DNA from 2 places in the Streptomyces sp. NPDC004788 genome. Region 2 is predicted to be linked to the other one. Evidence: predicted binding sites of a transcription regulator. Region 2 holds the regulator's gene; the other holds the start of a gene.
What was found. Region 2 encodes HrcA, which represses chaperone genes, less so after heat shock. Its sites were predicted from a motif close to TTNGCACTCNGNNNNNCNGAGTGCNAA; they were not measured.
Positions count from the first base shown of each region.

Region 1: groL (chaperonin GroEL) is a predicted target of HrcA. The motif match lies at 3,887-3,913, and genes of this name have one in related genera.

Region 1 covers NZ_JBSGBF010000001.1:117,208-124,839, reverse strand. Annotated here, with positions in the region: gene ACWEJX_RS00635 (hypothetical protein) at 1-301, shown strand, start outside; gene ACWEJX_RS00630 (carboxypeptidase regulatory-like domain-containing protein) at 291-1,964, shown strand; gene groL (chaperonin GroEL) at 2,099-3,721, opposite strand; gene ACWEJX_RS00620 (cold-shock protein) at 4,083-4,289, opposite strand; gene ACWEJX_RS00615 (MoaD/ThiS family protein) at 4,730-5,005, opposite strand; gene thrC (threonine synthase) at 5,032-6,345, opposite strand; SAM riboswitch class I at 6,339-6,480, opposite strand; gene ACWEJX_RS00605 (glucosyl-3-phosphoglycerate synthase) at 6,602-7,573, shown strand.
Region 2 covers NZ_JBSGBF010000061.1:22,916-30,547, reverse strand. Annotated here, with positions in the region: gene ACWEJX_RS24580 (AMP-dependent synthetase/ligase) at 1-1,154, shown strand, start outside; gene hemW (radical SAM family heme chaperone HemW) at 1,229-2,461, shown strand; gene ACWEJX_RS24570 (DUF3097 domain-containing protein) at 2,484-3,287, opposite strand; gene ACWEJX_RS24565 (MBL fold metallo-hydrolase) at 3,298-4,020, opposite strand; gene hrcA (heat-inducible transcriptional repressor HrcA) at 4,177-5,196, shown strand; gene dnaJ (molecular chaperone DnaJ) at 5,197-6,336, shown strand; gene ACWEJX_RS24550 (nitronate monooxygenase) at 6,482-7,632, shown strand, end outside.

The sequences.
Region 1 (7,632 bases), on a different contig from region 2:
CAACGTCACCATCAGCCCCTCGCGGCCGCGCACCGGCGGCAGCATGACCGTCAAGGGCCTGGTGCAGCAGAAGGTCAACGGGGTGTGGAAGGCCATGCCGGGCGCGCGTCTGACGCTGTACTACAAGCCCTACGGCGACCCGAGCTGGTACTGGGCCAAGAAGGACATCCCGACCAACTCCTACGGCAACTTCAGCTTCAGCACCACGAACTACGGTGACGGAACCTGGGCCCTGGGATGGCAGGAGAAGTCCGGTTACTTCTACAGCGAGTCGAGGAAGATCTATGTCGATGCGCTCTGACCTCCGACGGCTGTCCGCCGTCTCGCTCGTCACGGCGCTCACCCTGGGCGTCGCCGCGACCCCCGCGCTCGCCGCGGACGCTCCCGCCCCGAGCCCCGTGGGCATCGGCCGCGCCGTCACCGACGACAACCAGCGCGGCACCTTCCAGGTGACCGCCTGGACCGACGCCGCGCAGGCCACCGTCACCTCCGTCTCCGCGAAGGTCCGGCAGGGCGACACCGTCCTCGCCGACTTCCCGGCCCTGGAGGAGAACCCGTCGAACCGGGGCCACTTCGCCCTGCCGCAGGCGGCCACGCTCAAGCTCACCGAGGACGGCGGCACCATCCCGTCGCTCGGCCGGTACGCGATCGACGTCACCGCCACGGACTCGGCGGGCAACACGGTGACGCGGACGGACGCGGGCACGCTCGACTTCACGCTGAAGCCGCAGCTGCGCGACTTCACCCTCGGCGACCCGAGCTGGACCGACCCGAACCTGCACCCGAAGGGCATTCTGCTCGGCGTCCAGCCCGGCTCGGGCGACGAGGTGCCGCTGCCCGGCCGCACCGTGTCGTACGAGCGCACCGGCGAGGGCACGGTGCTCGGCTCGGCCGTGACCAACGAGACCGGCGGGTTCGCCGGCGAGGCGGTCCCGGTGGAGTCGCGGTACGCGTGGGCCCAGGCCAGCTTCACCGAGAACAGCGCCGAGGTGCACGGCACCGCGACGTACAACGCGTACACCAGCGGCAACGAGAAGCGGGCGACGGTCACCGCCTCGGCCGACAAGGCCCGTGCGGTGTCCGGCGAGACCGTGACGATCAGCGGCCGGGTCACCGACCCGGACGCGGCCGGCGCCCCGCTGGCGAACGCGGCCCTGAACGCCCGACTCGGCAGCGGTGTCCCCACGACCGTGCGCACCGACGCCGACGGCCGGTTCAGCGTGCGGCTCGTCGCCGCCGCGGGATACGACTACCAGTTCGGCGAGTGGTCCGGCTGGTCGGTGTGGTCGGCCGACCCGTTCCTGTACGCCTACGCGAACGGGCCGCTCACGCTGCCGGCGGACTCCCGCACCTCGGTGGTGGGCTACAAGCTCGGCACCGACGCGCGGCTCAGCGTGTACGGCGAGCTCCGCTCCCCGTACACGGACTCGTCCGGCACCTCGTCCCAGCAGACGGTCGTCCTGGAGCAGTCCCCGGACGGCAAGACCGGCTGGAAGCAGATCGGCTCGACGAAGTTCTACAACAACTACGGCGGGCGGACCTACTTCGGCCTCGCCGTCTGGAACAAGGGCGGCTGGTTCCGGCTCCGCCACCTGACGAACGACTACCTCTCGGAGTCCGTCAGCGCCCCGTTCCACGTCACCCGCACCGAGACCCGGGTCACCGGCCTCAAGGCCTCTCCGGACCCGGTGGCGAAGGGCTCGGCGATCACGGTGACGGGCTCGCTGCAGCACTACACCAGCGGCGCCTGGCGCGGTCTGGGCTCGCAGTCGGTGAGCATCTGGTTCAAGCCGTGGGGGTCGAGCACCAGCTGGAAGCAGGTCGCCTCCGGCAAGTCCTCGTCGACGGGCGCGGTCTCGCTGAAGACCACGGCCTCGGCCGACGGCTGGTACCAGATCCGGTACTACGGCGACGCGACGCACTTCCAGACGTTCAGCGGCCAGGACTGGGTCGACGTGCGCTGACCGGCTCACTGACCCGCTCACTGACCCGCTTCGGGAACGACCTGTCGGAAACGGCTGTCGGGAATGACTGAAGGGCGGCACCCTCTCGGGTGCCGCCCTTCGGCGTCCTTATGGAGCTTTCCGATCCCTCAGGATCAGAAGTCCATGTCACCGCCCGGCATGCCGCCGCCGGCCGGCGCGGCGGCCTTCTCCGGCTTGTCGGCGATGACGGCCTCGGTGGTGAGGAACAGGGCCGCGATGGAGGACGCGTTCTGCAGCGCGGAACGGGTCACCTTGGCGGGGTCGATGATGCCCTCGGCGATCATGTCGACGTACTCACCGGTCGCGGCGTTCAGGCCGTGGCCGACGGGCAGGTTGCGCACCTTCTCGACGATGACGCCGCCCTCGAGACCACCGTTGACGGCGATCTGCTTCAGCGGGGCCTCCAGGGCCAGCTTGACGATGTTGGCACCGGTGGCCTCGTCGCCGTCCAGCTCCAGCTTCTCGAAGACCGCGGAGGCCTGCAGCAGGGCCACGCCACCACCGGCGACGATGCCCTCCTCGACGGCCGCCTTCGCGTTGCGGACGGCGTCCTCGATGCGGTGCTTGCGCTCCTTGAGCTCGACCTCGGTCGCGGCACCGGCCTTGATGACGGCGACGCCACCGGCGAGCTTCGCCAGGCGCTCCTGGAGCTTCTCGCGGTCGTAGTCCGAGTCGGAGTTCTCGATCTCGGCGCGGATCTGGTTCACGCGGCCCGCGACCTGCTCGCTGTCACCGGCACCGTCGACGATCGTCGTCTCGTCCTTGGTGATGACGACCTTGCGGGCGCGGCCCAGGAGGTCGAGACCGGCGTTCTCCAGCTTGAGGCCGACCTCCTCGGAGATGACCGTGCCGCCGGTGAGGATGGCGATGTCGTTCAGCATGGCCTTGCGGCGGTCGCCGAAGCCCGGAGCCTTGACGGCGACGGACTTGAAGGTGCCGCGGATCTTGTTGACGACCAGGGTCGACAGGGCCTCGCCCTCGACGTCCTCGGCGATGATCAGCAGCGGCTTGCCCGACTGCATGACCTTCTCCAGGAGCGGGAGGAGGTCCTTCACGGAGGAGATCTTGGAGTTGACGATGAGGATGTACGGGTCCTCGAGCGCGGCCTCCATGCGCTCCATGTCGGTCGCGAAGTACGCCGAGATGTAGCCCTTGTCGAAGCGCATACCCTCGGTGAGCTCCAGCTCCAGACCGAAGGTCTGGGACTCCTCGACGGTGATGACGCCTTCCTTGCCGACCTTGTCCATGGCCTCGGCGATGAGCTCGCCGATCTGGGTGTCGGCGGCGGAGATGGAGGCGGTGGAGGCGATCTGCTCCTTCGTCTCGACCTCCTTCGCCTGGTCGAGCAGCGCGCCGGAGACGGCCTCGACGGCCTTCTCGATGCCGCGCTTGAGGGCCATCGGGTTGGCACCCGCGGCGACGTTGCGCAGGCCCTCGCGGACCAGCGCCTGGGCGAGAACGGTGGCGGTGGTCGTACCGTCGCCGGCGACGTCGTCCGTCTTCTTGGCGACTTCCTTGACCAGCTCGGCGCCGATCTTCTCGTACGGGTCCTCGAGCTCGATCTCCTTGGCGATGGAGACACCATCGTTGGTGATCGTGGGGGCGCCCCACTTCTTCTCGAGGACGACGTTGCGGCCCTTCGGGCCGAGGGTGACCTTGACGGCGTCAGCGAGCTGGTTCATGCCGCGCTCGAGACCGCGCCGGGCCTCCTCGTCGAACGCGATGATCTTGGCCATGTGAAGTGGTCCTCCCGGACATGGGGTGGATAACGCTCCAGGACCGCGCCGACGCCCGCGACGGACGGCCGGCGCGCCCTCGTGGTTCCTTGCCCCACGCGGTCGGCGGCCTCGTCTGCCCGATCCTCGTAAGCACTCTCAGCGTGAGAGTGCTAACGCCAATGATTAGCACTCGCCCCATGCGAGTGCAAGCGACTACGGAGGATCGACCACCTCTCGGGCGCACAACCCGGCGCTTCGGCCCCGTACACGTACCCGCGTGCGCCCGCCCGTACGCGCCCGCGCATGCGCGAGGGGCCCGCATCCCGGTCAGGATGCGGGCCCCTCGACGGAAGTGCGTCGGTGGCCGATCGCGCCGCGCTCAGGCGGTGGCGAGCTTGACCATGTCCGCCTGCGGACCCTTCTGGCCCTGCGAGATCTCGAACTCGACCCGCTGCCCTTCTTCAAGGGTGCGGTAGCCGTCCATCTGGATCGCGCTGTAGTGGACGAAAACATCCGCACCACCGTCGACCGCGATGAAGCCGTAGCCCTTCTCCGCGTTGAACCACTTGACGGTGCCCTGAGCCATGCCTAACTCCCCTATTACTGGCCCTTGCGCGGATCCGCACTTCGCGGACCCGGGTCAGACCCTGCGCCGGAACGCGTCGACCGCGGCTGAATGTATCTGCCCAACTGCCCTCTGCAACAGGTCAATCGGACGAGAATTCTGGGCACGCCGGAAAGGGGAATTGGGGAGATTACGCTGAATTCCGGGGCAAGTCGGGCCCGGCAAAGTGCGCAGAAGGTACACAAGGCACGGGCACTTTGGCTACTTCTTGTCGTGCCGAGGCGCATTCTCATATGCGTCTGGCATGCGCAGCGGAGGGGACTTCCCCAACTCTACCGCGCTCAACCATGCAGAATTGCCCCTTCCGCTTCTTGCTGCGGAAGGGGCAATTCAGGGAACTTCGGTACCCGCGGGTAGTACCGCGGGTAAGGATCGGCGGCGTCCGGTACCGCGCTGGACGGTCAGCCTCCGGCGACGGCCGGAATGATGGAGACGCCGGCACCGTCCGGCGTGGCCGTCTCCAGGCCCTGCTCGAAGCGCACGTCGTCGTCGTTCACGTACACGTTGACGAAGCGGCGCAGCTTGCCCTGGTCGTCGAGGACGCGCGCGGCGATGCCCGCGTGGTTCTTCTCCAGGTCGGCGATGACCTCGGCGAGGGTCGCGCCCTGGGCGGCGACCTCGGCCTGGCCGCCGGTGTAGGTGCGGAGGATGGTGGGGATGCGGACGTTCACGGCCATGTCGGTGCGTGCCTTCCTAAGAGCGGTCAGTGGGCCAGGCCGGCGTCGCGGAACGCGTCGAGGCTCGGGCGGATGGTGGCGGTCGCCTGAGAGGTGTCGGCCACGGCGTCCAGGGTCTTGAGTCCGTCACCCGTGTTGAGGACGACGGTGGTCTTCGACGGGTCGATGACGCCGTTCTCGACGAGCTTCCTCGTCACGCCGACGGTCACACCGCCCGCGGTCTCGGCGAAGATGCCCTCGGTGCGGGCGAGCAGCTTGATGGCGTCGACGATCTGCTCGTCGTCGACGTCCTCGACGGCGCCGCCGGTCCGGCGGGCGATGTCGAGCACGTACGGGCCGTCGGCCGGGTTGCCGATGGCGAGCGACTTGGCGATGGTGTTCGGCTTCTGGGGCCGCACGACGTCGTGGCCGGCCTTGAAGGCGGCGGAGACCGGGGAGCAGCCCTCGGCCTGGGCGCCGAAGATCTTGTACGGCTTGTCCTCGACCAGGCCGAGCTTGATGAGCTCCTGCAGACCCTTGTCGATCTTGGTGAGCTGGGAGCCGGAGGCGATCGGGATGACCAGCTGGTCCGGGATGACCCAGCCGAGCTGCTCGCAGATCTCGTACGCGAGCGTCTTGGAGCCCTCGCCGTAGTACGGGCGGAGGTTGACGTTCACGAAGCCCCAGCCCTCGCCGAGCGGGTCGCCGATGAGCTCCGAGCAGAACCGGTTGACGTCGTCGTAGTTGCCCTCGATGGCGACGAGGTCGCCGCCGTAGACGCCGGCCATGACGACCTTGCCCTGCTCCAGGTCGTGCGGGATGAACACGCAGGAGCGGAAGCCGGCCCGGGCGGCGGCGGCGCCGACGGCGCCGGCCAGGTTGCCGGTGGAGGAGCAGGAGAGGGTGGTGAAGCCGAAGGCGCGGGCGGCCTCGATGGCCTGGGCGACGACCCGGTCCTTGAAGGAGTGGGTCGGGTTGCCGGAGTCGTCCTTGACGAACAGCTTGCCGGGCTCGACACCGAGCTCGCGGGCCAGGTTGTCGGCCTGGACGAGCGGGGTCCAGCCGGGGTTCAGGTTCGGCTTCTCGGCGACGTCGGCCGGGACGGGCAGGAGCGGGGCGTAGCGCCACACGTTGGCCGGGCCGGCCTCGATGCGCTTGCGCAGCTCCTCGGGGTCGCCGGTCGGCAGGTCGTAGGCCACTTCGAGGGGGCCGAAGCACAGCTCGCAGGCGAAGATCGGGCCGAGCGGGAAGGTCTCGCCGCATTCGCGACAGGAGAGCCCGGACGCGGGACCGAGGTCGACGGAGGTGGTCGCGGATGCGACGGTCTGAACAGCCATGGAGGCGAGGCCCTTTCTCCTCATCTTCCTCATGACGCACTTCGCCATGAGACGGATTTGGCACCTTCCCTAGCCGGGGGCCTCGCTGGGCGAGACAAACCGACTGGAGGGTTGCCGGGGCTTCAACGGGCCGTATCCCTCTGCCCCTCTGGATGAGCGGTATTCGATTGTGGATCGCGGTCGGCACCCCGACATGCATCGGGGATCCGCGTTGTTCAAGACTGTAACCGAAGCCTTCGGAGCCTGAGAGGGCCGTCCGATCCGCGAGATGGAGATCACGTTGCTGGAAGAAGTGGAGCGCTGGCTCGCCCGGCGGTCCTGGTCCGTGGCCGACCGTCCGCTGGAGCGGATCCTCGCCGCCAAGCGCGGTACGAAGGTGAGCGTCGTGCTGCCCGCGCTGAACGAGGAGGCGACGGTCGGCACGATCGTCTCGGTGATCCGCCGCGAGCTGATGACGGAGGCGGTGCCGCTGGTGGACGAGCTGGTGGTGGTCGACTCGGGCTCCACCGACCGTACGGCCCGGGTCGCCGCGGCGGCCGGCGCGCGGGTGGTGGCGCGCGACGCGGTCCTGCCCCGGATACCGGCGCTGCCGGGCAAGGGCGAGGTCCTGTGGCGGTCACTGATGGTGACGAGCGGGGACGTGGTCTGCTTCGTGGACGCGGACCTCAGGGACTTCTCGGCGGACTTCGTCTCCGGGATCGTGGGGCCGCTCCTGACCGAACCGGACGTGCACTTCGTGAAGGCGATGTACGACCGCCCGCTCGACACCGGGTCCGACGGGCTCGCCTCCGGCAAGACCCCAGGTCAGGGCGGTCGGGTGACGGAGCTGGTGGCGCGGCCGCTGCTCAATCTGCACTGGCCGCAGCTCGCCGGCTTCGTCCAGCCGCTGGGCGGTGAGTACGCGGCGCGCCGCTCGCTGCTCGAACAGCTGCCCTTCCCCGTCGGTTACGGAGTGGAGCTGGGCCTGCTGGTGGACGCGCTGCACACCGTGGGCCTCGACGCGCTCGCACAGGTGGACGTGGGAGTGCGCAAGCACCGTCACCAGGACGACCAGGCGCTGGGCCGGATGGCGGCGGCGATCTACCGCACGGCGCAGCTGCGGCTGTCGCGCGGGCACCTCGTACGGCCGCGGCTCACGCAGTTCGAGCGGGCCGCGGAGGGGTTCACGCCTCGGACGTACCCGGTGGACACGGAGGAGCGGCCGCCGATGGCGGAGGTGGCGGAGTACGCGGAGCGGCGCCGCGTGGCGTGACGGCGCCGCGTGCCGCCGTGACCCCCGACGCGGCGCCGTGACCCCCGACGCGGCACCGT
Region 2 (7,632 bases):
GGCTGCCGCTCGCCCACGTCTTCGGCAAGGTGCTCACCTCGGGCCAGATCGAGGTCGGCCACGTCACCGCCGTCGACGGCCGCATCGACAAGATCATCGTGAACCTGCCGATCGTGCAGCCCACCTACATGGCCGCCGTCCCGCGCATCTTCGAGAAGGTCTACAACGGCGTCGCCGCCAAGGCCCGCGAGGGCGGCGGGGCCAAGTACAAGATCTTCCAGTGGGCGGCCGGCATCGCCCGCGAGTACGCCAAGGTCACCCAGGACAACTTCCGCCGCACCGGCACCGCCTCCGCGCCCTTCGGCCTCGCCGCCAAGCACAAGGTCGCCGACGCTCTCGTCTACAAGAAGCTCCGCGAGGCCTTCGGCGGCCGGCTGCGCGCCGCCGTCTCCGGCTCCGTGGCGCTCGCCCCCGAGATCGGCTACTTCTTCTCCGGCGCCGGCATCCACATCCTGGAGGGCTACGGCCTCACCGAGTCCTCCGCCGCCTCCTTCGTCAACCCCGGCGAGGCCTACCGCACCGGCACCGTCGGCAAGCCGCTGCCCGGCACCGAGGTCCGCATCGCCGACGACGGCGAGATCCTGCTGCGCAGCCCCGGCATCATGGAGGGCTACCACGGCCTGCCGGAGAAGACCGCCGAGGTCCTGGAGCCGGACGGCTGGTTCCACACCGGCGACATCGGCGAGCTGTCCGCCGACGGCTACCTGCGCATCACCGACCGCAAGAAGGACCTCTTCAAGACCTCCGGCGGCAAGTACATCGCCCCGACGGAGATCGAGGGCCAGTTCAAGGCCGTCTGCCCGTTCGTCTCCAACATCGTGGTGCTCGGCGCCGACCGCAACTACTGCACCGCGCTCATCGCCCTCGACGAGCCCGCCATCCAGGGCTGGGCCGCCGAGCACGAGCTCGGCGGCAAGTCGTACGCCGAGGTCGTCGCCGCCCCGCAGGTCGAGAAGCTCATCGAGGGCTACGTCACCCGCCTCAACGCGGGCCTCCAGCGCTGGCAGACGATCAAGAAGTTCCGCCTGCTGCCGCGCGACCTGGACGTCGAGCACGGCGAGCTCACGCCGAGCCTGAAGATGAAGCGGCCGGTGGTGGAGCGGACCTACCAGCACCTGATCGACGAGATGTACGAGGGCGCGCGGGAGGCGTAACCCCCCTGGCCTGCGGATTCAGGAGTTATCCACAGGCTCGGCGGAGATGTCGGGCGGTACGGGACAATGGCTTCATGCCTTCCGTACTGCCCGATGGTGAGCCCATGCCCGAGGACGGGGCGCTGCCCGCCCACGCCCTTGAGGGCGCCGGGGAGCGCCCCCTCGGGTTCTATCTGCACGTGCCGTACTGCGCCACCCGGTGCGGTTACTGCGACTTCAACACCTACACCGCGAGCGAGCTGCGCGGTGCCGGCGGCGTGCTCGCCTCCCGGGAGAACTACGCCGGGCAGGTCGCCGAGGAGATACGGCTCGCCCGCAAGGTCCTCGGCGACGACCCGCGCCCCGTGCGGACCGTCTTCGTCGGCGGCGGCACGCCCACGCTGCTCGACGCGGGCGACCTCGTGGCGATGCTCGGGGCGATCCGGGACGAGTTCGGGCTCGCCGACGACGCCGAGGTGACGACGGAGGCCAACCCGGAGTCCGTCGACCCCGCGTATCTGGCCACGCTGCGCGAGGGCGGCTTCAACCGGATCTCCTTCGGCATGCAGAGCGCCCGGCAGCACGTGCTGAAGATCCTCGACCGCAGCCACACGCCCGGGCGGCCGGAGGCGTGCGTCGCCGAGGCGCGGGCCGCCGGCTTCGAGCACGTCAACCTCGACCTGATCTACGGCACGCCCGGCGAGTCCGACGACGACTGGCGGGCGTCCCTCGACGCGGCGATCGGCGCCGGACCCGACCACATCAGCGCCTACGCGCTGATCGTCGAGGAGGGCACCCAGCTGGCCCGGCGCATCCGGCGCGGCGAGATACCCATGACGGACGACGACGCCCACGCCGACCGGTACCTGATAGCGGAGGACGTGCTCTCCGGAGCGGGCTTCCAGTGGTACGAGGTCTCCAACTGGGCCACCTCCGACGCCGGCCGCTGCCTCCACAACGAGCTCTACTGGCGCGGTGCCGACTGGTGGGGCGCCGGCCCGGGCGCCCACAGCCACGTCGGCGGCGTCCGCTGGTGGAACGTGAAGCACCCGGGTGCGTACGCGGCGGCGCTGGGCTCCGGCAAGTCGCCGGGGGCCGGGCGCGAGGTCCTGTCGGACGAGGACCGGCGCGTGGAGCGGGTGCTCCTTGAGCTCCGGCTGCGGGAGGGCGTCGAGTTGGGACTGCTGAAGCCGGCGGGTCTGGCGGCGGCGGAGCGGGCGCTGGCGGACGGCCTGCTGGACGCCGCGCCGTACGCGGCGGGACGGGCGGTGCTGACGCTGCGGGGCCGACTGCTGGCCGACGCGGTGGTGCGGGACCTGGTGGACTAGGGCGCCCACGCCCGTGCGGGCGTCACGGCGCCGTCACGAAGTCGATCAGTTCTTCGACCCGGCCCAGCAGCTCCGGCTCCAGGTCCTTGTACGAGCGCACCCGCGACAGGATGTGCTGCCACGCCGCGCCCGTGTTCTCCGGCCAGCCGAGGGCGCGGCAGACGCCGGTCTTCCAGTCCTGGCCGCGGGGGACGGTGGGCCAGGCGGGGATGCCGAGGGCGGCGGGCTTCACGGCCTGCCAGACGTCGATGTAGGGGTGGCCGACGACGAGGACGTCCGGGGAGGAGACCTGGGCGGCGATGCGGGACTCCTTGGAGCCCTCGACCAGGTGGTCGACCAGGACGCCGAGGCGGGCGTCCGGGGCCGGGGCGAAGTCGGCGACGATGGCCGGCAGGTCGTCGACGCCCTCCAGGTACTCGACGACGACGCCCTCGATCCGCAGGTCGTCGCCCCAGACACGCTCCACCAGCTCGGCGTCGTGGCGGCCCTCGACGTAGATCCGGCCCGCCCTGGCGACCCGGGCCCGGGCGCCCGGGACGGCGATCGAGCCGGAGGCGGTACGGGTGGGGCGCGCCGGGGCGCCCGAGGAGGGGCGGACCAGGGTGACGACCCGGCCCTCCAGGAGGAAGCCGCGCGGTTCCAGCGGGAAGACCCGGTGCTTGCCGAAGCGGTCCTCCAGCGTCACCGTGCCCGCCTCGCAGCGGATCACGGCACCGCAGAACCCGGTCGTGACCTCCTCGACGACGAGGTCACGGTCCGCCGGGACCTCCGGCACGGGGGCCGATTTCTTCCAAGGAGGTGTCAGATCCGGGTTGTAGCTGCGCATTTGGGGGACGCTACGACACCTCGAAGCGGCGTGCCAGTTCATCGCGCTGGCGTCGTACGAACGCCGCGTCCACCACCGCGCCGTGCCCCGGCACGTACACCGCCTCCTCGCCGCCCAGCGAGAGCAGCCGGTCGAGGGCGGCCGGCCAGCGGATGGGGATGGCGTCCGGGCCCGCCTGGGGTTCGCCGGACTCCTCGACGAGGTCGCCGCAGAAGACCACCTCAGTGGCGCCGGGTACGAAAAGGGCCAGGTCGTGGCCCGTGTGGCCGGGGCCGACGTTCGCGAGGAGGACCTGACGGCCGCCGAGGTCGAGGGTCCACTCGCCGGAGACGGTGTGCCGCGGGGCCACCAGCGCCTCGACGGCCTCCGCCGCGACCGCCTCGTCCACCCCGTGCCGTACCGCGTCCGCCCGCAGCTCGTCCGCCTCCCGCCGCAGCAGCGCGTCCACGCCCACCGCGCCGAACACCTCGGCACCGGCGAAGACCGCCGTGCCGAGCACATGGTCGAAGTGCGGATGGCTGAGTGCGATGTGCGTCACCCTGCGGCCGCCCGTGAGAGCCGCCACATCCGCGTGGAGTTCGGCGCCCTGCGCGAGCGTGGCGCCCGTGTCGTACAGCAGCACCGCGTCCCGCCCGGTCACCAGGCCCACCGTGGCGTCCCAGCCCGGCAGCCGGCGGCGGCCCACGCCCTCGCCGAGCCGCTCCCAGCCGTACGCTTCCCAGTCCGTGTCCATGGCGAGACGCTAACCGTTGCGGCGCCGCCGAGCCCGCCTCCTTGCCAGGAGCGATGTCCGCCGCCGTACACTGGCCGGGGGTTTCCTGGCACTCGGACAGGGTGAGTGCCAAAACCGGAGCAACCGGAACCGGATCGACAGCTGGAGGTGCGCACGATGCTCAGCGAACGCAGACTCGAGGTGCTGCGCGCCATCGTCCAGGACTACGTCGGGACGGAGGAGCCCGTCGGCTCCAAGGCGCTCACCGAGCGGCACAGGCTCGGCGTCTCGCCCGCCACCGTGCGCAACGACATGGCCGTCCTGGAGGAGGAGGGCTACATCGCCCAGCCCCACACCAGTGCCGGCCGCATCCCCACCGACAAGGGCTACCGCCTCTTCGTCGACCGGCTGGCCGGCGTCAAGCCGCTGTCCACCCCCGAGCGGCGCGCCATCCACAACTTCCTCGACGGAGCCGTCGACCTCGACGACGTCGTCGGCCGCACGGTCCGGCTGCTCGCGCAGCTGACCCGCCAGGTCGCCGTCGTGCAGTACCCGTCGCTGACCCGTTCGACGGTCCGGCACGTGGAACTGCTGTCACTCGCCCCCGCCCGGCTGATGCTCGTGCTCATCACGGACACCGGCCGGGTCGAGCAGCGCGTGATCGACTGCCCGGCGCCCTTCGGCGAGACCTCCCTCGCCGACCTGCGGGCCCGCCTCAACAGCCGCGTCGTCGGCCGCCGCTTCGCGGACGTGCCGCAGCTGGTGCAGGACCTGCCGGAGTCCTTCGAGGACAGCGAGGACCGCGGCACGGTGTCGACCGTGCTCGCGACCCTGCTCGAAACCCTGGTGGAGGAGCAGGAGGAGCGGCTCATGATCGGCGGCACCGCCAATCTGACCCGCTTCGGACACGACTTCCCCCTGACGATCAGGCCCGTCCTGGAGGCGCTTGAGGAGCAGGTCGTGCTCCTCAAGCTGCTCGGCGAGGCCAAGGAGTCGGGCATGACCGTACGCATCGGGCACGAGAACGCCCACGAGGGCCTGACGTCCACGTCGGTCGTCTCGGTCGGCTACGGTTCCGGCGGCGAGGCAGTCGCCAAACTCGGCGTGGTCGGACCGACCCGCATGGATTACCCCGGAACGATGGGAGCGGTACGCGCAGTGGCACGTTACGTCGGACAGATCCTGGCGGAGTCGTAAGTGGCCACCGACTACTACGCCGTACTCGGCGTTCGCCGCGACGCGTCGCAGGACGAGATCAAGAAGGCCTTCCGCCGGCTCGCCCGTGAGCTTCACCCGGACGTGAACCCGGACCCGAAGACTCAGGAGCGGTTCAAGGAGATCAACGCCGCTTACGAGGTGCTGTCGGACCCGCAGAAGAAGCAGGTCTACGACCTCGGCGGTGACCCGCTGTCCGCCTCCGGCGGCGGCGCCGGGGCCGGCGGCTTCGGCGCGGGCGGCTTCGGGAACTTCTCGGACATCATGGACGCCTTCTTCGGTACGGCGTCCCAGCGCGGCCCGCGCTCGCGCACCCGGCGCGGCCAGGACGCGATGATCCGCCTGGAGGTCACCCTCGACGAGGCGGCCTTCGGCACCACCAAGGACATCCAGGTCGACACGGCCGTCGTCTGCACCACCTGCTCCGGCGAGGGCGCCGCGCCCGGCACCTCCGCGCAGACGTGTGACATGTGCCGCGGCCGCGGTGAGGTCTCGCAGGTCACCCGGTCCTTCCTGGGCCAGGTCATGACCTCGCGCCCCTGCCCGCAGTGCCAGGGCTTCGGCACGGTCGTGCCGACCCCGTGCCCGGAGTGCGCCGGCGACGGCCGCGTGCGGTCCCGCCGTACGCTCACGGTCAAGATCCCGGCCGGTGTCGACAACGGCACCCGCATCCAGCTCGCGGGCGAGGGCGAGGTCGGCCCCGGCGGCGGCCCCGCCGGCGACCTGTACGTCGAGATCCACGAGATCCCGCACGAGACCTTCCAGCGCCGTGGCGACGACCTGCACTGCACGGTCACCATCCCGATGACGGCGGCCGCGCTCGGCACGAAGGTGCAGCTGCAGACGCTCGACGGCCTCGAGGACGTCGACATCCGCCCGGGCACCCAGTCCGGCCAGTCGATCCCGCTGCACGGCCGCGGCATCACGCACCTGCGCGGCAACGGGCGCGGCGATCTCATCGTCCACGTCGAGGTGCAGACCCCGACGAAGCTCGACGCGGAGCAGGAGCGGCTGCTGCGCGAGCTGTCCAAGCTGCGCGGCGAGGAGCGCCCGCAGGGGCAGTTCCAGCCCGGGCAGCAGGGGCTGTTCTCGCGCCTGAAGGACGCGTTCAACGGGCGCTAGGCGTTCTGCCGGGGGTCCCGTTCAACGGACGCTGAGCCCGGCTTCGTACAACCGAGGGGCGGCCCGCACCACGTGCGGGCCGCCCCTTCGCGTATCGCCGCCGTACCGATTCGGCGCCGTCGCACCGGCATGGCACGATGCCTGCATGTCCACCGCTCTGAACGATCTCTCTCGGCATCCGATCGTGCAGGCCCCCATGGCGGGTGGCGCCTCCTGTCCCGAGCTCGTCGGTGCCGTGTGCGAGGCCGGCGCACTGGGCTTCCTGGCCGGCGGGTACAAGACCGCGGGCGGGCTCTACCAGGAGATCAAGCAGGTGCGCGCGCTCACCGCGCGGCCGTTCGGGGTCAACCTGTTCATGCCGCCGGGCGGCCAGTCCGCCGATCCGGCGGCCGTCGAGGTGTACCGGCACCAGCTGGCCGGCGAGGCCACCTGGTACGAGACGGAGCTCGGTGACGCCGAGCAGGGCCGGGACGACGCGTACGAGGCCAAGCTGGCGATCCTGCTCGACGACCCGGTGCCGGTCGTCTCCTTCACCTTCGGCTGCCCGGACCGCGACGCGCTGCACGCGTTCGCCCGGGTCCGTACGTACACGATCGTCACCGTCACCTCGGTCGAGGAGGCCCGGACGGCCGAGCGGGCCGGGGCCGACGCGATCTGTGTGCAGGGCACGGAGGCCGGCGGGCACCAGGGCACCCACCGGGACGACCCGGCGGACCTGCCCGGCGCCGGCAGCGGCCGCGGACTGCTTCCGCTGCTGACCGAGGTCCGCGAGGCCGTGCGGCTGCCGATCATCGCGACCGGCGGGATCATGCGGGGCCGCCAGATCGCCGCCGTGCTCGCGGCGGGCGCCGACGCGGCCCAGCTCGGCACCGCCTTCCTGGTCTGCCCCGAGTCCGGGGCGCATCCGCTGCACAAGCGCGCCCTGACCGACCCGCTCTTCACGCACACCGAGCTGACCCGGGCGTTCTCGGGGCGGGCGGCCAGGGGCCTGGTGAACCGTTTCATGCGCGAGCACGGGCCGTACGCACCCGCCGCGTACCCCGAGGTGCACCACCTCACGGCGCCGTTGCGCAAGGCCGCCGCGACCGCCGGGGACCCGCAGGGCATGGCCCTGTGGGCGGGGCAGGGCCACCGGCTGGCCCGGGAGCTGCCGGCCGGGCGGCTCGTCGAGGTCCTCGCCGAGGAACTCGCGGAAGAGCTCGCGGCCGTCGGTACCGTCACCACACCAGGCAACAAGCCAGGCAGCGGGCCGGGCAACAAGCCAGGCAGCAACAGGCCGAGTAACAGGTCGAGCAA